3 regions of the Lysinibacillus sp. FSL R7-0073 genome follow, and region 2 is predicted to be linked to each of the others. Evidence: riboswitches for the same ligand, from Rfam matches in the RefSeq annotation. Region 2 holds a riboswitch; each other region holds the start of a gene.
What was found. A riboswitch is a leader RNA that binds a small molecule or an ion and turns the genes downstream of it on or off. The one in region 2 is predicted to bind S-adenosylmethionine.
Positions count from the first base shown of each region.

Region 1: another riboswitch for S-adenosylmethionine. It lies ahead of metK (methionine adenosyltransferase); the one in region 2 lies ahead of MKY88_RS22470 (cyclase family protein).
Region 3: another riboswitch for S-adenosylmethionine. It lies ahead of MKY88_RS02200 (MetQ/NlpA family ABC transporter substrate-binding protein); the one in region 2 lies ahead of MKY88_RS22470 (cyclase family protein).

Region 1 is NZ_JBBPAS010000001.1:3,685,410-3,692,577, reverse strand. Features, by position in the region: gene MKY88_RS18430 (aminopeptidase) at 1-489, shown strand, start outside; gene MKY88_RS18425 (NUDIX domain-containing protein) at 718-1,185, shown strand; gene MKY88_RS18420 (alpha/beta hydrolase family protein) at 1,169-1,945, shown strand; gene MKY88_RS18415 (alpha/beta hydrolase) at 2,026-2,982, opposite strand; gene pckA (phosphoenolpyruvate carboxykinase (ATP)) at 3,070-4,656, opposite strand; SAM riboswitch class I at 5,049-5,167, shown strand; gene metK (methionine adenosyltransferase) at 5,451-6,647, shown strand; gene MKY88_RS18400 (gamma carbonic anhydrase) at 6,818-7,168, opposite strand, start outside.
Region 2 is NZ_JBBPAS010000001.1:4,467,560-4,474,727, forward strand. Features, by position in the region: gene MKY88_RS22450 (MFS transporter) at 1-481, shown strand, start outside; gene MKY88_RS22455 (ABC transporter substrate-binding protein) at 641-1,591, shown strand; gene MKY88_RS22460 (AraC family transcriptional regulator) at 1,670-3,241, shown strand; gene MKY88_RS22465 (hypothetical protein) at 3,404-3,805, shown strand; SAM riboswitch class I at 3,904-4,010, shown strand; gene MKY88_RS22470 (cyclase family protein) at 4,099-4,836, shown strand; gene MKY88_RS22475 (DedA family protein) at 4,865-5,461, opposite strand; gene MKY88_RS22480 (Cof-type HAD-IIB family hydrolase) at 5,550-6,323, opposite strand; gene MKY88_RS22485 (DUF2225 domain-containing protein) at 6,649-7,168, shown strand, end outside.
Region 3 is NZ_JBBPAS010000001.1:463,232-470,399, reverse strand. Features, by position in the region: gene MKY88_RS02220 (PucR family transcriptional regulator) at 1-1,521, shown strand, start outside; gene MKY88_RS02215 (carbon-nitrogen family hydrolase) at 1,569-2,360, opposite strand; gene MKY88_RS02210 (pyridoxal phosphate-dependent aminotransferase) at 2,457-3,620, shown strand; gene MKY88_RS02205 (PPC domain-containing DNA-binding protein) at 3,652-4,170, opposite strand; SAM riboswitch class I at 4,293-4,398, shown strand; gene MKY88_RS02200 (MetQ/NlpA family ABC transporter substrate-binding protein) at 4,487-5,317, shown strand; gene MKY88_RS02195 (methionine ABC transporter ATP-binding protein) at 5,412-6,437, shown strand; gene MKY88_RS02190 (methionine ABC transporter permease) at 6,430-7,092, shown strand; gene MKY88_RS02185 (enoyl-CoA hydratase/isomerase family protein) at 7,106-7,168, shown strand, end outside.

The DNA.
Region 1 (7,168 bases), 780 kb from region 2:
GTTAAAGATGGTCATGAGCTAACTTTTAGTGTAGAAAACCGTTTAGGTATTCGTTCAACTGGCGTTATTCGCCAAGCAGGGGAGCATGGTAATATTCCCTCGGGTGAATCCTATATTGCGCCAATAGAAACATCGGCAAATGGTGAAATTTTAGTGGATGGTTCTATTGCTAATATTGGTGTCTTAAAGGAACCATTATTATTGAAAATTTCAAACGGACGATTGGTAGAAGCAATTGGTCCGGATGGTCCTCGATTGCTGGAGTTACTTGGCGAAGAGAATGGTCGGCTCATTGCAGAGTTCGGTATTGGAGCTAATAAAAGTGCCGTGTTATGTGGTAATGTACTGGAGGATGAGAAGGTCTATGGGACAATCCATATCGCATTCGGTAGCAATGTGCCATTCGGTGGAGCGAATGCAGCGGATGTCCATATTGATTGTGTTGTGAAAAATCCGATTGTTTATTTCGATGGTGAACGAGTAATTTAATGAAAAGCGTGTCTTCATTTGAAGCGCGCTTTTTTGTTTGCTTGAACTATATTTAAAGTTGCTTGTTTCTGTATGATTACTCTATAGTTAACTTAGGTAAGATAGAGGGAACTGGAGTGGAAATGCAATCCCAACAAAACAGAAATTAGGAATTCACCGATGCCTGTAAGTGAAGGCAATGAAAAATGACTTCTGTTATTCAGCATGAAAGAACGTGAGGTTGAAGATATGTTAACATTTACAGATTTACATGGCCTGCGCGTAGATTTGAGTTTTACGAGAGGGGAGTTTACCGTAGAACCCAAACATGTCCTTGTTTTTTTAAAGCATCAAAATAAGTGGCTATGTACTATTCATAAACGACGTGGTGTCGAGGTGCCAGGAGGCAAATTGGAGAAAGGCGAAACGCTAGAGGATGCAGCCATAAGGGAAGTATTTGAAGAAACTGGTGTTCGTGTGAAAAATCTTCAATGGTTTGCAGAATATGCGGTTCATGATGACATATTATTTTGTAAAGCGGTTTTTACTGCCCAATTTGCTGGGCAGGAGGACGTTGAATTTGATTTAGAAACATCCGGTATGCTGTGGTTATCTGATGAGAAATTTACCCAACATCCAAACTTGAGCTTTCATATGAAGGATGAGGGAATGAAGAGAATGCTGGAGGAGTTGAAACGACGTGACAAAAAATGGTGATATCGTTGAAAAGCGTGCCTATCCTTCACCCAATCCAGCAATACGGTTAACAGAAATCACTTATATGTCACAGGGCTTGCGAATAAAAGGACTTTTAGCAGAGCCGAAGATTGAGGGTACATATGATGGCTTTTTATATTTAAGAGGGGGTATGCAAAGCATAGGTATGGTAAGACCCTCACGTATTGCCCAATTTGCCGCTCAAGGCTTTATCGTCTTTGCACCATATTATCGTGGGAATAGAGGTGGTGAAGGTAAAGATGAATTTGCAGGGGCAGACCGTTATGATGCTGTTTATGCTGTCGATGTACTGAAGCAATTTTGCAATGATAATATACATGTTTTTGGCTTTTCGCGTGGTGGTATCATGGCTCTGTGGACAGCAATTTTACGAAGGGATATTACTTCTGTTGTTACATGGGCTGGGGTTTCTGATGCAACGGCCACTTACTGGGAACGTACTGATATGCGACGGATGATGAAACGCGTTATCGGAGGAACACCAAACCGTTTACCGGAGGCCTATGATGCTCGTACACCTTTGTTCGAAGTAGAGCATATAACAGCTCCAGTGTTAATTATTCATGGCTATCAGGATGAGAATGTGGATATAGAGCATGCTAGACAATTGGCATTTTTCTTAGAGGATGCAAATAAAACATACGAAACATGGTTTGACCTTCATTATGCACATCAATACCCGCCAGCTAAAAATCGTGAAACCGTACGTGCTCTTTGTGAATGGATGAAGCAGCACTAGAAAATGAAAAAATTAAAGCCCCTTCCTTAAATAGCTATCATCCGGAGATGAATAGGTATTCTAAAGGAAGGGGCACTTTATTATTTCATATAAGTTTCCAAGAAATGTTGAATCGTTTCCCAATAGAGCTCGCCAGCTACGCTTTCCGCCTCGCCATGACCAGCACCTTCAACAAGTAATTTTTGCTTCGGACCATTTGCTGCCTCATATACGTCATTCAACATGGTCGAAGGGACAAAAGTATCGTTGTCTCCATGAATAAACAGCATGGGGGTTTTCGATTTTGCTACTTGATCAACAGCACTAGCTTCTCCTAGAGTATAGCCTGCTTTTAGTTTAGTCACGACTGAAGAGAATTGCATAATTGGGAATGAAGGCAAGTGAAAGATTGCTTGTAATTGATAGGAAAATTCATCCCATACGGAAGAATAACCGCAATCCTCAATGATTGCCTTTACATGTGAGGGCAAATCCTCGCCTGAAGCCATCATCACAGTGGCGCCTCCCATCGAAACCCCAAATAGCACGATATCAGCATCTTCATTCACGTTTACAATGTTGTCAATCCACGAAACAACATCAAAACGATCATGCCATCCCATGCCGATATAATCACCTTCACTCTGACCATGTCCTCTTGCATCAGGAATGAGCACATGATAGCCCATATCGTAAAATTGTTTAGCATACTTAGTCATTTGTGTACCATCACTTGAATAGCCATGGAAGATAATTGCCCATTTGTCCGTGGGCTGGCTGTTTTGGATAGCGTATGCATGCAGATTAAGAGAATCAAAGGATTGAATTGACTTCTCCTCATAATGCTTGTTAAACCATTGCTCACGTTCCTCTTTCTCTTTAGCTTCATTTGAATTGCTATCGATTAAATTATGGGGGGCATCTAGAACAGCTGTCTTATCAGTATCCGGATTTAATGCCAGATTATAAAAGTAGTTGCCTGCAAAAAAACCAGCACCAATAAATAATGCCAATAATATAGTAATGATTGTTACTAGTAATTTGTATTTTCTTTTCATATGTATCTCCCTAAATTAGCTTCATTTATGTTTTATGGGAAAGAAAAAGAGAACGAATCATATCGTTCCCTTTTCTTGTTCTAGTCGTTATTTTAATGGGCCACCAAGTGTAGTGATGGCTTCAGAAACGTTTGCAAATTTCTTAAAGTTTTCATTAAATAAGCCTGCAAGTTCAGCAGCTTTTGCATCGTATGCAGCTTTATCTGCCCATGCTTCACGAGGATTTAACACTTGTGAAGGTACACCTTCAACGGCTGTTGGGATGTGTAAACCAAACACAGCATCTTGTGTCGTTTCAACATTTGTTAATTTACCATCGATAGCTGCGCGTACCATTGTACGTGTATAAGAAAGTTTCATACGGCTACCAGTACCATATTCGCCACCAGTCCAACCAGTGTTCACTAGGAATACTTGTGCGCCATGTTCGTCAATTTTTTGACCTAACATTTCTGCATAAACTGTTGCAGGAAGTGGAAGGAATGGAGAACCGAAGCAAGTAGAGAATACTGGTTCTGGCTCTGTTACACCACGTTCAGTTCCAGCAAGTTTTGAAGTGAAACCACTTAAGAAGTGATACATAGCTTGCTCTTTTGTTAATTTACTGATAGGAGGTAATACGCCAAACGCATCAGCTGTTAGGAAGATGATTGTTTTTGGATGACCTGCTACAGATGGATCAACAATGTTTTCGATGTATTGAATCGGATAAGCTACACGTGTATTTTCTGTTAATGAACCATCATCATAATCACAAATACGAGTTTCTGGATCAACAGCTACGTTTTCTAAAACAGAGCCGAAGCGGATTGCATTGTAGATTTCTGGTTCTTTTTCAGCAGAAAGGTTGATCGTTTTTGCATAGCAACCACCTTCAATATTGAATACACCATTATTAGACCAGCCGTGTTCATCGTCACCGATAAGCTTACGGTCTGGATCAGCGGATAATGTTGTTTTACCAGTACCAGATAGACCGAAGAATAATGCTACGTCGCCAGCTTCACCAACGTTTGCTGAACAGTGCATAGAAAGGATACCTTGTTGTGGTAATAAGTAGTTCATAATACCGAAAATAGATTTTTTCATTTCACCAGCATATTCAGTACCACCAATTAAGATAATTTTCTTTTCAAGTGATACAATGATGAATGTTTCAGAAGCAGTACCGTCAACCGCAGGATCTGCTTTAAAGTTAGGAGCTGAGATGACAGTGAAGTCTGCAACATGCGAAGCTAATTCGTCTTTAGTTGGACGGATAAATAATTGATGAGCGAAAAGGTTGTGCCAAGCGTATTCATTAATAACTTGGATGCTTAATTGTGAATCTTTGTCAGCACCAGCAAAGCCTTTGAATACAAATAATTCATCTTGTTCTTTTAAATATTTTATTACTTTTACATACAGGTTATCGAACACTTCAGAGGAAATTGGTTGATTGACTTTACCCCAGTCAATTTGATCTTTTGTGCTTTCTTCTTCTACTGTATATTTATCTTTAGGTGAACGACCAGTGTATTTGCCAGTTTCTGCACGAACTGCGCCATCTACTGTTAACATTGCCTCACCACGAGAAGTAGCTTTTTCTGCTAATTGTGGTACTGAAAGTTGAACGTTAATGTTACCGCCGCTTAATAATTCCTTCAGTTCGTTTGCAATTTCTACTGAATTCATCGATTAAATACCATCCTTTTTTATAGTATTCCCTTGATTTAGAGGGATTTTTTCTTAATTTCAAAAATAGTATAACACAATTGGTTAAATAATCTATACTAATTAAGAAATTATTTTAGAGTTTTTATTACTTTTCAATAAACTGACAAAAAATAATGTTTTTCGAGTAGAAAACATTCAATGCTACAGTAAATTGTCTAAAATTTGAGCCACACATATGTTACCACAAGATGCTAGGTATGTTGTAGGGATTAATTTTCTTCTGTTTACATCATCACCCAAGAATGAAAATTTTTATGGCGATTATTTGTTCCTTCCTTACTATACAGTAATACATAAGAAAATATTTGACAACGTTCTACCTTTTCAGTAACATGAAAATTGAACGGATACTCTTATCCCGAGCTGGTGGAGGGTCAGGCCCTGTGAAACCCGGCAACCTGCATGAATTATTTCACGACATGCGTTGGTGCCAACCTGATGCAAGGGAAAATCCCTTGAACGATAAGAGTGAAAGGTAACGAAGTCATTATTCCTTTCCTCATGTATAGTAACGTGAGTAAAGGATTTTTTTATTGTTAAAAATCAATGTAAAGGTAAGTATATGTAGTTCTTTCCTTATTATAATGACGGATCTTTCGAAATCCTCGTGTTAAAAGTAGCAGTTATTTTTTCACGTAAAGTGAAATGACAACAACAGCGGCTTGAGAGTTCAATCCTTAGGAGCGGACTTGACATGGGTAATGAGTACCGTATTCAAATACTTTTTGTAAGAGTAATAGGAGGAAAACTAAATGACAAAACGTCGACTGTTTACATCAGAAAGTGTAACAGAAGGGCATCCAGATAAAATTTGTGACCAGATTTCGGATGCCATTTTAGATGCTATTTTAGCAGAAGATCCAAATGCACGTGTAGCGTGTGAGACAACTGTAACAACAGGATTAGTATTAGTAGCAGGAGAAATTACTACTTCTACTTATGTAGATATCAAAGGTATTGTACGTGATACTGTTGCAGAAATCGGATATACACGTGGAAAATATGGCTTTGATGCTGAAAACTTAGCGGTACTTGTAGCAATTGGTGAGCAATCTCCAGATATTGCTCAAGGTGTTGACCAAGCTTTAGAGGCTCGTGAGGGTTCTATGACAGATGCAGATATTGAAGCAATTGGTGCAGGGGACCAAGGCTTAATGTTTGGCTATGCATGTAATGAAACACCTGAGCTAATGCCATTACCAATTAGCTTAGCTCATAAGTTAGCACGTCGTTTAACTGAAGTTCGTAAATCTGGTGAGCTAGCTTATTTACGCCCCGATGGTAAAACACAAGTAACAATTGAGTACGATGACAATAACGTACCTGTACGTGTCGATACAATTGTTATTTCAACACAGCATGATGAAGAAGCAACACTTGAACAAATTCAGGCTGATCTAAAACAACTTGTGATTGCTCCTGTGGTGCCAAGCGAATTATTAGATACAAACACAAAATACTTTATCAATCCGACTGGCCGTTTCGTCATTGGTGGGCCAAAAGGAGATGCTGGTTTAACGGGCCGTAAGATAATTGTTGATACATACGGTGGCTATGCACGACACGGTGGCGGTGCATTCTCAGGTAAGGATGCAACAAAAGTTGACCGTTCAGCTGCCTATGCGGCACGTTATGTAGCTAAAAATATTGTAGCAGCTGGTTTAGCAGAACGCGCTGAAGTACAACTGGCTTATGCAATTGGTGTGGCACAGCCTGTTTCCATTGCTGTTGATACATTTGGTACAGGAAAAGTGAAGGAAAGCGAAATCGTAGAATGGGTTCGTGAGCTATTTGATTTACGCCCAGCAGGTATTATTAAAATGCTTGATCTTCGTCGTCCAATTTATAAACAAACTGCAGCCTATGGTCACTTTGGTCGTACAGATTTAAATGTACCATGGGAACAAACTGATAAAGCTGACGCATTACGCGTAAAAGCACGTCTGTAAACTATTGTGCTAAAGTGCTGAAGTCGTTAGAAAATTATTCTAATGTATTATGAACAAAAGGGGCTTTTCTGCCCCTTTTGTTTTTTTGCAAAAATGCCTCGCCTTTATTCCTTGAAAATTGTCATGGAAAGCGGGGATTTTTTATAATGGATCAATTTCTTTATAAGCTTTTATTTTTGTAGAGATTTATAATACTGACCTTTTTCTGCGTATTCACGTACGATACGTTCCATATCCTCTTTATCCTCAGCGTTTAATTCTCGGACAACTTTCGCTGGACGACCTAATGCTAAGCTATTTGGAGGTATGACTTTACCAGGAGGCACGAGACTTCCGGCTCCAATAAATGCACCCTCTCCAATCTCTGCTCCGTCTAAAATAATGGAGCCCATACCGATTAAGGCATTTTTTCGAATGGTACAGCTATGTAAAGTTACTTGGTGGCCTACTGTTACCTCATCTTCAATAATGAGTGGAAACCTAGGACTTTGATGTAAGCAGCAAAGATCTTGGATACTTAC
Region 2 (7,168 bases):
AGAGCAATATATGGGTTATTCGCCACACGCGGTAGTTATTATATTAGTTGTCTATGGTATTTGCGTGGCTATTGGTAATACACTAGGAGGCCACTTTGCAAATCAAAATCCACTTCGTTCCATCTTTATTATTTTTGTAGGACTTGCATTAGCTTTACTTGGCATTGGCTTTACTCTTGAATCGCCAATTATCGGGTTAATCATGGTACTAATAATGGGCCTATTTATGTTCATGAATGTCCCAGGCCTGCAACTATATGCAGTTATACTGTCTGAAAAATATATACCATCAGCTATATCAATGGCCTCTGCATTGAATATTTCTGCTTTCAATATTGGTATATTTTTAGGTTCCTATATTGGAGGCTTTATTATTCGTCATCAATCATTAGCACACACTCCTCTTTATGGATTCTTTATGGTTATGCTTGCAGCGGTCGTTACACTCTTATGGCTACTTTTTGATAAAAAGAAACAATAGTGCTCTAAACTTCATTTTGTATAAAAAAGATGTAGAAAATATGTATTGTTTGTTTTTATGTTGTATCCTATAATTTATTTGAATCAAACGAGAATGATTATCATTCTAAATTAAGATAACATTCAATCTGTTTTAGTAAATTTATAGGAGTGAATTAACATGCGTATCAGTCGATATTTTACATTTGTACTTTTCCTTGTACTGATGTTCGTTTTAAGTGCCTGTGGTTCAAATGAAGCACAAACAAATTCCGAGAGTGAGAATCCAACAAAAGAAGATACACGAGTTGTAGAGGATGGGTTTGGTGAAGTAACAATTCCAACAAATCCACAGCGAGTAGCAGCCATCTATATGGAAGATTATTTAACTGCCTTAGATGTCAAACCCGTTGTGCAATGGTATCACCCATCCTGGGGTAAACAAGATTATTTAGGCTTAGACGTACCTGAATTTGACGTTACAGGTAGTATGGAAACGTTACTTCAAGCTAAGCCGGATTTAATCATTGTAGATGGTGCGGCAGATAAGGCAAAGTATGAAGAATATTCTAAGATTGCGCCTACTTATCGCTTAAAAGAAGAAATACTACAAGATCCACGTGAGATTGTGAAAACGATAGCTGATGTTTTAAATATCCCTGAGAAAGCAAATGAAATCGTTGATAAATATGAGGAACGTGTTACTAATTTAAAAGCTAAGTTAGATGAATCAGTTGGTGACGAAACTGTTGCCGTTGTTCGTTTAAATGTTGCCGATAAAACATTGGCATTATTCGGAATGAAGAATCGTTACACGGGCTACATTTATACGGAAGCTGGTTTAACTCCACATCCATTAGCTCGTGATATGACAGAGTTCCAAGAGGTCTTGTCTGAAGAAGCTATTCCAGAATTAGATGCTGATCATATTATACTCTTCCCTTCAAATGGCACTTGGGAAACTGAAGAAAATCAAGAGGCGATTAAATGGTTAGATAGTACACTTTGGAAAGCAGTTCCTGCTGTAAAAAATGGACAAGTTTATATTGCTGATCGAACTTATTGGCAGTCTGGTGCCATTACTGCAAACCTACTAAAATATGATGATCTTGAGAAATGGTTTGTGAAATAATTTACAAAAGAAAGCTCTTCATGGGGCTTTCTTTGTGTTGTTTTCCAAATTTAAACTTTACTTAGGAGTGCGTGGACAATGGGTAATTTAACACAAATCTATCATTTACAATCTATTTCATATACTATTCTTTCAGTGGATATGCAGCCATATAGCAATACATACTATTCGCTTTTCATCCTTATTAGTGGTAACGGAACACTTAAGACAAATCATGAAACTATCCACCTTATGAAAGAAAAATGTGTGGTTATTCCACCTAATAGCCATGTCGAAATTCACACTGCTGATGAGCCTCTCTGTTTATACCAATTGACATTTAACACGATCTATCTTAGTGAATCCCATGCTCCTCTTAGTCTCTTTACAAGTGTTAGAGAACTACGACTTCTTCCCTTTTCTCAATGCAATAGACTATTAGAGGCTATTTATCGGTGTCGTCAAGCAAAGGATGAACACACTATTTTTGAGCAGCATGTTCGTTTCCAAGAAATGATGCTATTTATTTTTGAACAAAACCAATCGAAGCCTATTCTACAAAATGATCGTCAATCTGTAGAGCAATCTATCCAATATTTGCACAAACACTTTGGAAGAGATTGGACTGTTGAACAGTTATCAGAGCTGGCAGATGTTCCAAGATGGAGTTACTCTCGTATTTTTAAAGATATTACGGGGCAGATTCCTCTTCATTATTTAAATAGTATACGTATTGAAAAAGCCAAACAGTTATTAATGACAACTAATGATCGTGTATTTGAAATTAGTCAGTCCATTGGCTTTAATAACGAATATTATTTCAATCGTCGTTTTAAAGAGCATGTAGGAATTTCCCCAGGACAATACCGACGAAGTCAGAGCAATAATGTACGTGTATTCGCACCGTTCTTAGAGGACTTCTTTGTAGCTTTAGGTATTACACCCATTGCTCAATTCAGTCATTCCAAGTGGGGAAAACAAGACTATTTAGGTTTGCAGGATGTGCCCGATATTGATGTACAGTACGGAGAAGTGGATCGCCTCTTTCACTATAAACCAACTTTAATTATGTTAGATGCTGGTATAGAGCGTTGGGAAACTTGTCTGCATTTAAATAAGCTGGCCCCAATCTGTCACCTAAACCACCCTGGGGAGGATTGGCAATCGACCCTATTTAAAATTGCTGATTTAACAGGGAAAACCGCTATGATGCAAGATATTATCACGGAATATGAGGATAAGGTACAGAAGGCCCGACGAATTCTCGGTAAATCCGTTTACGGGCAAAGAGTGGCATTTCTTCGCATTTCAGCCATTGGCATTACGCTGTATGCCGGCCCTGAATGCGGTTATACAGGGCCAATCCTATACCGTGACTTAGGCTTAACGCCTCATCCATTAGTATGGAAAATACCGCTTAATCAGCGTAAAGCTCACCTGACATTAGATCAGCTGCTACAACTAGACGCTGATCATTTATTTATCACCTTCGACAAGCAGCACTCCTTTTATGAACATGAAGAGCGTACTATTTTAAAATCTTCTATGTGGAAAAACCTAAGTGCAGTTAAGACTAGCTGTGTTTATGAGGTCGACTTTTTAACGTGGATGAATTATGGAATCCTATCACATAGCAAAAAAATAGATGATGTATTAAATGTTCTTGGTTAAAGTACAAAAAGGAAGCACGCCATGGTTTCCTTTTTTGTTTGTTTAGCATGTCATTTAACATATTATATTTTACACTCCTGTACAGGAATATTTTTATCCAAACACCTAAAAAGATCATGCTACATAAGATAAGATATCAGCTTTTGGATAGGAGGAACTGAATTGTATTATAATCCTTATCCGTATTTTGTTCACCCCTACCATTACCCAATACCGTCGACAGCCCATCACCTTGCAGCTAGACCTTTTTCTCAACATTTAGCAATGCCGACCAGTAATAGTCCCTTTCCCCCTGTAGATACACAAAAACTAATATCTTCAGCTACGCGGATAAAGGCGATTATGCAGCAAGCGCAATTACTTACGGATAAAATTGATAGTTCTCAACAATTTGCGCATGATTTAAAAAATGCTGCACAACTTTCAAATAAAACAGAGGTCGAAAAATTGATTACATCCACAGGCATCACTACAAAATTCGAAACCAACTATACACCAGACAATTTTAGAATACAGCTCATGGATAGTGGTTGCTGTAGAGTAACGTTAATTTTGAATTGGTAAATAAAATTTTTAACCCTGTAATCCTATCAAAGTTGTAAACTATAAAAATATATGCTAAAGTATTCGTAATATTATTTCTGAAAATTCTTATATTCTATTTCTTATCAAGAGAGACGGAGGGATCGGCCCGATGAAGTCTCAGCAACCAGCTCAATCAGTATGGTGCTAATTCCTTCTGGCAAAATCTAAGCCTGAAAGATGAGAAGACGAACTACCCATGTTTGATTCCGGGAGTCCTCTTCTATAGAGGACTCTTTTTTATTTACCATTACTTTTAGAAAGCAGGAAATTAAATGTCTAACGAACTTTTACAAGCATTGCACTTACTAAAATCAAAACAATGGGTCGATTTGACACATACCTTCGGCCCACATTCACCTCATTTTTTCATGTTTGAAGATGCTAAATTTGAAACATTATTCTCTCATGATGATGGGTTTTTCGCACAGCAGTTTACTTTCCCCGGACAATATGGAACACACATTGACCCACCTATTCACTTTGTAAGAGATACTCGTTTTCTAGATGAACTAGAGCTTAAGGAGCTCGTTCTCCCGCTTATCGTTATTAATAAATCACAAGAGGCTACTAGTAATCATGACTTTACACTCAGTGTACAAGATATTCTAGAATTCGAGGCACAATATGGACAAATAGAAGAAGGTACTTTTGTGGCACTGCGAACAGATTGGAGTAAGCGTTGGCCCGATAAAGAAGCCTTCAGTAATAAAGATGTGGATGGCCATAATCATATTCCGGGTTGGGGCTTGGAGGCATTACAATTTTTATTTAAGGAACGTAAAGTAAGTGCAATCGGTCACGAAACTTTTGATACCGATTCTGCTACTGATTTCCGTCAAAGCGGCAAATTGGATGGAGAATATTTTGTCCTTGATCAAGACACTTATCAAATTGAGCTTATGACTAATTTGGACAAGCTTCCTCCAAAAGGGGCTATTATTTTTAATATTGTACCTAAGCCTGAAAAAGCATCTGGATTCCCCGTACGATCATTTGCCATTTTGCCATAACAAAAAGTCGGTATGAATCATACCGACTTTACTTTTGTACGTTTCTTTTTTTTAATAGATAATAAACCATTAACATGACAAGGACAAACAATAAGATGACATAAATACTGTAATGGGACAAATAGTAGCCAACGAAACGCCACTTCTCCCCCAATACTTTTCCTAATGTTATAAATGTGAAAGTCCATATAAATGCTCCTGTATAAGCAAAGAAAGCGAATTTCTTATATGGATAATTATTAATAGCCGCAATGTAGGCTGTCAGATGGCGTACACCTGGAATAAAATAGCCAACGATTAATAAAAAAGGGCCCACTTTCTTAAACATTTTTTTAGTAAAATCAATTTTTTGCTCAGTTATATGAATCTTTGGCCCATATTTCTGCAAGAGCGGTAAACCAAATCGGCGGCCGATATAGTAGCTTAAAGTAATACCTCCCATTGCGCCAATCAGAGCGCTTACTAACGCTGGGATATGTTCAAGACTTTCTCGATAAACACTATAGCCTACATATGTTAAAAATACTTCATCAGGAAGTGGCAACCCAACAATGCCTCCAATTAGGATCACAATGATGCCAAAATACCCGTAATGTTCAATTAGAGATTGCACATGCTGTGCCATTATCCAACCACCTAACACATTGTTCTATACATTCATAACTATCATCCAAAGAGTTTCTCAAGCATCCAATTTACTACCTTATATATCGTTAAATAATGTGTAGCTGACGTAAAGCAAAATCTATGCCACCTTCAATGGATTTCTTTGTAACAAAATCTGCAACATTTTTTAGAGCTTGGCTACCATTTCCCATGGCAACCCCGAGGCCAACCTGCTCTAGCATATCTATATCATTCTCTCCATCTCCAAAAGCAATTGCATCCTTAGAATTAATCTCAAAATAATCTAGTACAGCCTTTACAGCTATCGATTTGGACACATCATGCTGTAAGACATTCACAATATAAGGATGCCATCGTTGCTGTAATATATTCGAAAATTGACAAGCTAATCTTTTTCCAGCCTGTTCATCCGCATAGAGACACATAAGAAAAACCTCTTCATCGATAATGCTGTCATTTTTAACGGGAAAATCATGTAAAGACAATGTCTCTTGCATCGCGCTTAAGGCTAATGGATTTTGTATAGCATTCATCGTAAGTTGTTCGGTAAAAAATGTTAAGGAATGCTGTTGTTGCTGTGCAAAAGCTTGAACATTTTGAACAATGCCCTTATCAATCGGAATTTTATGTATGACAACATCCTTGTGCTTTACATATGCTCCATTTGCTGTAATAAAGGTTTCAATCCCCAAACTTTTCAGCTCATCACACATGGATAACGGCCTTCCTGTCGCAGCCACTAGATGAATCCCTTTATCCTGTAGTTGGTGAATGGCCTGCCTTGTACTTTCTTCCACAGCGCCATTCTCATAATTGATCAGAGTACCGTCCACATCAAAAAATACTATTTTATATGTCATTTCCTCCACCCTTTCACACCAAACTTTTGAACTATACAATTCGAATTGTCTATAAAATAAATTGTATATAATTCGACAAAATCCACTCGAACTATATAACTTACTTTAAGTACACCGATAAATACTATTACATGCTTATTTCTAATGATATTTAACTAAAAATGTAAGAATTATTTTTATTTTAATAATTCTAAAGGAGTATACCAAAGAACACAGAATTGTTAAAATGATAGATAATGAATTAAATACATTGAACGATTATCGATTGCGTATAAATAGAACAAAAGAAATAATAATTCTAGAGCATGCAAAGGAGTTGATTCTTATGGCATTTAACATCTACTACTATGAAAGTAGCGTAGATTGTAAATTTTGCAAAAAGCATTTTACAACGTATAAAGTACGCCCAAATCGATATAAAATTATCGAGGAACAAACAGATTTCATGCCCGTCTATGATGGCCTAAACCCTTTGCTGTATGAAGTTGCTGTGTGCCCACATTGTGGGTTTGCTTTCCATAAATCCATGACGCGGACATACGGACCTTTCATGCAGCTCATAGATGAACTATACATTAAAGAGCTACAGAAACCTATGAATATCTGTCAGGAACGTACAATCGATGATGCCATTATAAGCTTTAAGCTGGCCTACCTAGTATCTCGCGCATCAATGGAAGAATCGCTTTTGATGGCTAATTTTGCTTTAAAAATTGCCTGGTTATATCGTTTAAAAAAGGACGAAGAATCTGAAAAACGCTACCTTTTTGCCGCTAGAGATTTTTACAGTAAATCATTTGCATCTAACCAGGAAGGTGGAGAGCGAATTCAATTTTTACATGCCG
Region 3 (7,168 bases), 4.0 Mb from region 2:
TTTCAGAATGCAGAGGTAGTTGCAGGTCATGAGGGGCTGTTAAGAATCGTTAAATGGGCACATGTTCTTGAAATAGTCCATGTAGATAATTTTTTAGTTGGAGAAGAGCTGGTGTTAACGACGGGGATCAGTCTTCAACATGGCATCGAAGATTTTATTACGTTTATTGAATCTTTAATAGATAAAAATTGTGCTGCTCTTTGTATTGAGTATGGCTCTTCTATTCAAGCCGTCCCAGAAGCAATACTTGCCATTGCAAATCGTCAGCAGTTCCCGATTATTGTTTTTCATGAAGAGGTTCCTTTTGTTCGCATTACACAGGATTTACATAGTCAAATTATTAATCAACAATATTTAATGGTTTCGACACTAGAATCCTACTCACAAACTTTAAATAAAAATACGGTCTTAGGACAAAATACGGACGACATTTTACAAAATATGTATAATGAATTAAAAACACAAATTATGTTTTCCATTAAGGGACGAGAACCCGTCTTGTTTCCCAATATGACAAAAAGTAAGCGTCAGCAATTATTAGCATTGAATAAATATGCTCAGCAATTTAAACATGAGCCCATCTTTATTTTTGATCAACATTATGCAGATTTAACGATTTTTCGTGAAGATGGTTTATTCTCAGAGTTTGAATTATTAATTTTAGACCGTACAGCCACAGCATTAGCGCAATTATTAATGCGAGAGTTCTATATTGAGGAGAAAAAGAATATTGAAGACGCTTCGATTTTAGCTGATTGGATTGACCAAAAGCTGTCCAAGGAAGAAATCTATAAATTTATCGTTTCTTACTATACCAACTATTCACACTCTAGTGGAGCTGTCTTTGTTTTGGCCACTCCCAATACAGTAATGAAAGCGCAGGAGGACATTGTCTATAGTAAACTTTATTATCGTAATCTCTTTGAACAGCATGGCTTTATCCCATTTTTATTCGAAAGGAAAAGCTATGTCATTTTTATTTTACTTCATACAAAAGATTGTCGAGCAATTCGTGAAATACTAAATAGCATCTTTACCTCACTTCCCAAAACTGAATTTTATAAAAAACAGCAAACTCAAGGGTTTCAAATAGCGGTTGGTAAAGTTGTAGCTGATGTACAAGAAATCTCTAAAAGCTATCAAACTGCATTAGAAACATTATATATTTGCCGCAAAGTCCAAACTTCCTCGTTCTTTTATGATGATTTGCATTTATATCATTTAATCTACAAATTACAAATGCAGGTGAATTTAAAGGAAGTTATAAACGACTATTTACAGCCAGTTATTGAGTACGATGAAAAATATAACAGCAAGCTTCTTGAAACATTACAAGTCTATTTACAATCAAATGGCTCTAAGCAGCAAACTGCTAACCAATTGTTTATCGTTCGTCAAACACTCTATCACCGCTTAAAAAAGCTTGAAAGTTTACTCGGGGAAAATTTCATGAAGGGTCATAATCGCATCACATTGGAATTTATGCTCCTTGCAAACTCCTTAATTGATGACAAGAGTTAAAAAATAGGCACGTTCAAGAGGCTCTCCCCCTTAAACGTGCCATCTCATTATCCTTTCACAACATCTTGATAAAGTCCTGGTCGACGATCATCGTATACAGGAATTCTTCCACGTACTTCATCAACGATGGAGAAATCTACATCAATTACTGCTACTTCCTCGTCTTCAGCACCAACCCAAAGCACTTCACCCCATGGCTGAATAATCATCGATTGCCCATTAAAGTTTTCTACTTTTCTCGAAATACGGTTAACTGCTATAACAAAGCATTGGTTTTCAATCGCTCGGGCTTGCAGCAATGTTTTCCAATGATCAATTCTTGGTGTCGGCCATTGTGCTGGTACAAACAGCACCTTAGCTCCTTGAAGGGCATGCGCACGTAACCATTCAGGGAAACGAATATCATAGCAAATGACACCAGCCGCCTCAATAGGTCCTAGCGCGAATCGATTCATTTCATCTCCAGCTTCTAAGTAAAGATGCTCGTCCATTAATCGGAAAAGATGGGCCTTGCTATATTCCCCAACAAGTACTCCATTGTTATCAAATGTATACATCGTATTGTAAAACTTGTCGCCCTTTTTTATGGAAACAGAGCCACCGACAATATGTACACTAAGTTCCTTCGCTAAGTGTGCTAAAAATGCTTTTGTACGCTCACCGTTAACGTCCGCCAATTCTGGAAGCTTCTCCAGTGCGTAGCCCGTATTCCACATTTCCGGTAGCACAATAATTTCTGCCCCTAGTTTTGCGGCTTCACGAATCTTGTCCTCTGCCCGTGTAAAATTTTCTTCTACTTTGCCGAAGCCAATGTTTAACTGAATACAACCGATTTTCATATTAATTCCTCCTATAGACAATTAACAAAAAAAGTACTACTATTTGCTTCATATTCTTCAATAATAATTATTATATTCTGAAAAAGGTGATCATGCATGGAATTCTCTAAAAAACTACAGCAATTACCCACTCAATTTTTTGCGGCGCTCGTCCAAAAAGTAAACAATGCCCTGGAAGAAGGACGTGATGTGATTAATCTTGGGCAAGGAAATCCCGACCAACCTACGCCTACTCATATCATTCAAGCATTACAGGAAGCAGCTGAAAATCCTCAAAACCACAAATATTCGCCATTCCGTGGTATCGGCGAATTACGTCAAGCCGCTGCTGACTTTTATAAACGGGAATATGATGTGGAGATTGATCCCGACACTGAAGTAGCCATTCTTGGTGGCACAAAAATTGGTCTTGTTGAGCTACCTTTGGCTGTGTTAAATCCTGGTGATACGATGCTATTACCAGACCCAGGCTATCCAGACTACTTATCTGGAGTTGTATTAGGTGATGTAAATTTTGAAGTAATGCCTCTTTTTGCTGAGAATAATTTCTTACCTGATTATGATGCCCTCCCTAAAGAAGTTAAGGAAAAAGCCAAGTTACTTTACTTAAATTACCCAAATAATCCTACGGGTGGTACAGCAACACTTGAATTTTTTGAAGAAACCATTCGTTTTGCTAAGGAGCATAATATCATCGTATCACATGATTTTGCTTATGGTGCGATTGGATTTGATGGCAATAAACCCATTAGTTTCTTACAGGCCAATGGCGCAAAAGAGGTTGGAATCGAAATGTACACATTATCAAAGACTTATAATATGGCAGGTTGGCGTATAGGCTTTGCTGTTGGTAATGCAGATTTGATTGCCGCGATTAATCTTATTCAAGATCATTTGTTTTGTAGTCAATTTCCTGCTATTCAACAAGCAGCAGCTGTTGCACTTACATCTTCACAGGAATGTGCAGATGAGCTAAGAGCTACCTATGAGCGTCGTCGAAATGTACTATTCGAAGAAGCTCATAGAATCGGCTGGCAAGTAACGGCACCAAAGGGCTCCTTCTTTGCCTGGCTCCCTGTCCCATTAGGTTTTACTAGCGAACAATTTGCTGATATATTGCTCGACAAAGCTGATATTGCGGTAGCCGCAGGTAATGGCTTTGGTCAATATGGGGAAGGCTATGTGCGTATTGGCTTGCTTGTAAGCGAGGAACGTTTACGAGAAGCCATGCATAGAATTGAGCAATTGAACTTATTTTAGCATGGAACAAAATGGAGTCCAGTAGCTTTCACTAGCTACTGGACTTACTATTTTCAATTTTCCTTGGAAGATCTAATCCATGTTCTAATGGATAAAATTGTATGTGACCTGTTTCATCGTCCAACTGACGGATATGCTGAATGCCCTGAACTTCTGCCAGCACTACATCTGCTGTAATGACAATATTCCCACCCTTTAAAAAATGACCGCCTGAAACCACTCCCCATTGATCGCTCATGGAACCATGGAAATGCGTTTCATATTGTGCATCACGCTTACAAACAACTCCTGAACCTTGGATAAACTCGAGTGGCCCCTCTTTCTCGACCACATCACTAAATCGAACTTTAATGTGGGAAGTTTCATCTGGCACTAAATAAACAAAGCTACTTTTTTGAAAACTACCAATACAACTAATTATGGTTGCCGATTCAATTTTATTCTCTTCACAAAGTGCCTCAATTCCTTCAATAATGTCTGTTCCCATGAGAAGACGAGCACTAATCACCTTACCAAATGAACCTATGCCATAATTAACTCTTACGGACATTCTTCACCCTCCTTCGCGACAAAATATTATAACAATATAAAAAATTTTAAAAATATTTATTGACTTACTATACCCTATAAATTATATTAGTTCTATCGGAAATACAAAAATATAATATGAATCTCTTATCAAGAGTAGCTGAGGGACTGGCCCTATGAAGCTCGGCAACCTCCTTTTATGAAGGAAGGTGCTAAATCCTGCAAACGAAATTCGTTTGATAGATAAGAGAGGACTTTTTTCATGAGCCTCTCTTAATTTGTAAGAGAGTTTTTTTTATTTTCAAAAACCGATAAAACAATTTTTGGAGGTCGTTTTCATGAAGAAGAAAAATAAATTTTTAGTAGGTTTAGCAAGTCTTACATTAGTAGCAGCACTAGCGGGCTGTGGCTCTAAAGAAGATAGTAAAGGAAAAAGCGAAGCTATCGATGAAAATAAAATTGTCGTGGGTGTCACTTCAGGACCTCATGAGCAAATTGCAGAGGTAGCTGCTAAAGTCGCAAAGGAAAAAGGTCTAGAAGTAGAACTAAAATCATTTTCTGATTATGTTTTACCAAATACATCCTTAGCTGAAGGTGATCTTGATGCAAACAGCTATCAGCATAAGCCTTTCCTCGATACATTTAATAAAGATCACGATACAGATTTAGTACCGGTTGGCAAAACTATTTTAAATCCAATGGGTATTTACTCTGAAAAATATAAATCATTGGATGACGTTCCTGAAGGCGCAACATTTGGCTTACCGAATGACCCAACAAATGGAGCGCGTGCTCTCTTTGTTTTACAAGAGGCAGGCTATATTAAATTAAAAGATGGAGCGGACTTAACAGCATCCGTTCGTGACGTGGAAGAAAACAAAAAGAATTTAAAATTCATAGAATTAGAAGCTGCACAAATTCCAAAACAGCTTAGTGAAGTAGATGTAGCTGCTATTAATACTAACTTTGCGCTGGAAGCTGGCATTAATCCGCAAGAGGACTCTATTCTTTTAGAATCTACTGACTCTCCATATGTGAACTACATTGTCGTTCGTGCAGAAAATGAAAACGACCCAACGATTAAAAAGTTCATTGAGGCTTATCAATCTGATGAAGTGCGCCAATTCATTGAAGAGGAATTCAAAGGTTCTGTAATCCCTAGCTGGTAATACGTGCGATAAGCTAAAGAATCTGCCAAATTTCCACTATGGAAACCGCGCAGATTCTTGCTTTTTAGAAGTTAAGAAAGGAGCAACCAATCTGATGATTCAATTACAAAATATTTCAAAAGAATATAAGACGAAAAAAGGCAGTATAAAGGCTGTAGATGGCATCAATCTTCATGTAAAAAAAGGGCAAATTCATGGTGTAATTGGGTATAGCGGTGCTGGTAAAAGTACGCTGATTCGTTGTGTTAATTTACTAGAGCGTCCTTCAGCAGGCAAAGTCTTGATTGACAATGTGGATATTACTACCCTTTCACTTCATGACTTACGTCAAACACGACAAAAGATCGGTATGATTTTTCAACATTTTAATCTCTTAAAGACAGCAACGGTTTATAACAATATTGCTGTTCCCTTAAAGCTACTTGGTTATAACGAAACAGACGTCAAAAATCGTGTGGCTAAATATGCCGAAATTGTAGGTTTAACAGAAAAGCTAGATAGCTACCCTAATCAGCTTTCAGGTGGACAAAAGCAACGTGTCGCAATTGCACGCGCTCTAGCGCAAGAGCCTGAAATTTTACTCAGTGATGAAGCAACAAGTGCGCTTGATCCTGAGACTACAGAGGCTATTCTTGAACTATTATTAAAAATTAATCGTGAATTAGGAATTACAATCCTACTGATTACACATGAAATGAATGTCATTCAGAAAGTTTGTGATGAGGTATCTGTTCTAGAAGCAGGGAAAGTAGTTGAATTTGGTACGGCTATCGAGCTCTTTGCAAAACCACAACACCCTACTACAAGAAAGTTCTTAAGTACCATTTCACAACGTAACTTAACTCCTTCTCTTATTGAGCAGTTAAATGTTTCAGGTAGCGTCATTCGTTTAACATTTCTTGGAGAAAGTACTGGTAAGCCATTATTGGCTGAAGTCAGCAAAGTATATGATGTACAACCAAACATTTTAACAGCCAATATTATTGAATTAAAAAACGGCATTGTTGGTAATATTGTGGTGCATTTAAACGGAGAGCCCAACATTGTTCAAAAGGCGCTAACCTATTTTGCAGAGAATGGCGTTACTGTGGAAGAGTTAGGAGGAGAGATCCATGAATAATTTCTTTAATGATTGGTCAGAGGTTATTGGCAAAGCAATTATCGAAACATTTCAAATGGTCGGAATTTCATTATTCTTTTCGATTCTAATTGGTATACCTTTAGGGCTTTTAATTGTTTTAACACGACCTGGTCAATCCTTCGAAAATAAATTTTTCTATCAATTTTTTAATTTAGTCATTAATATTATCCGTTCAGTGCCATTCATCATCTTACTATTCTTCATTTTACCATTTACAAAGGTTATTGTTGGTACAACAATTGGCGTTAAAGGCGTTATTGTTCCGCTTGTAGTTTATACGGCTCCTTATATTGCACGACTGATGGAGTCAGCGCTTTTAGAGGTTGATTCGGGCGTTGTCGAAGCCTACACAGCTATGGGTATTAAACGTCGCCATATCATTTGGCATGTATTATTACGCGAAGCACGCCCATCCATTATTTTAGGCTTAACAATCGCTACAATTGGATTGATTGGCGCAACAGCAATGGCGGGAATGGTTGGTGCTGGCGGTTTAGGCGACCTAGCCTACCGTTATGGTCATTTACGCTATGAGGTAGATGTCATGTATGCAACTGTGTTTATTTTAATCATCCTTGTACAAAGCATACAATCCATAGGTAACCGCATTTCAGCCAAATTGAAGAAAGACTAGGAGGAGGCTATCCATGTCAACTGAGATTTATGTAGAGAAAAACGGCTATATCGCAACGCTAGTGTTAAACCGTCCT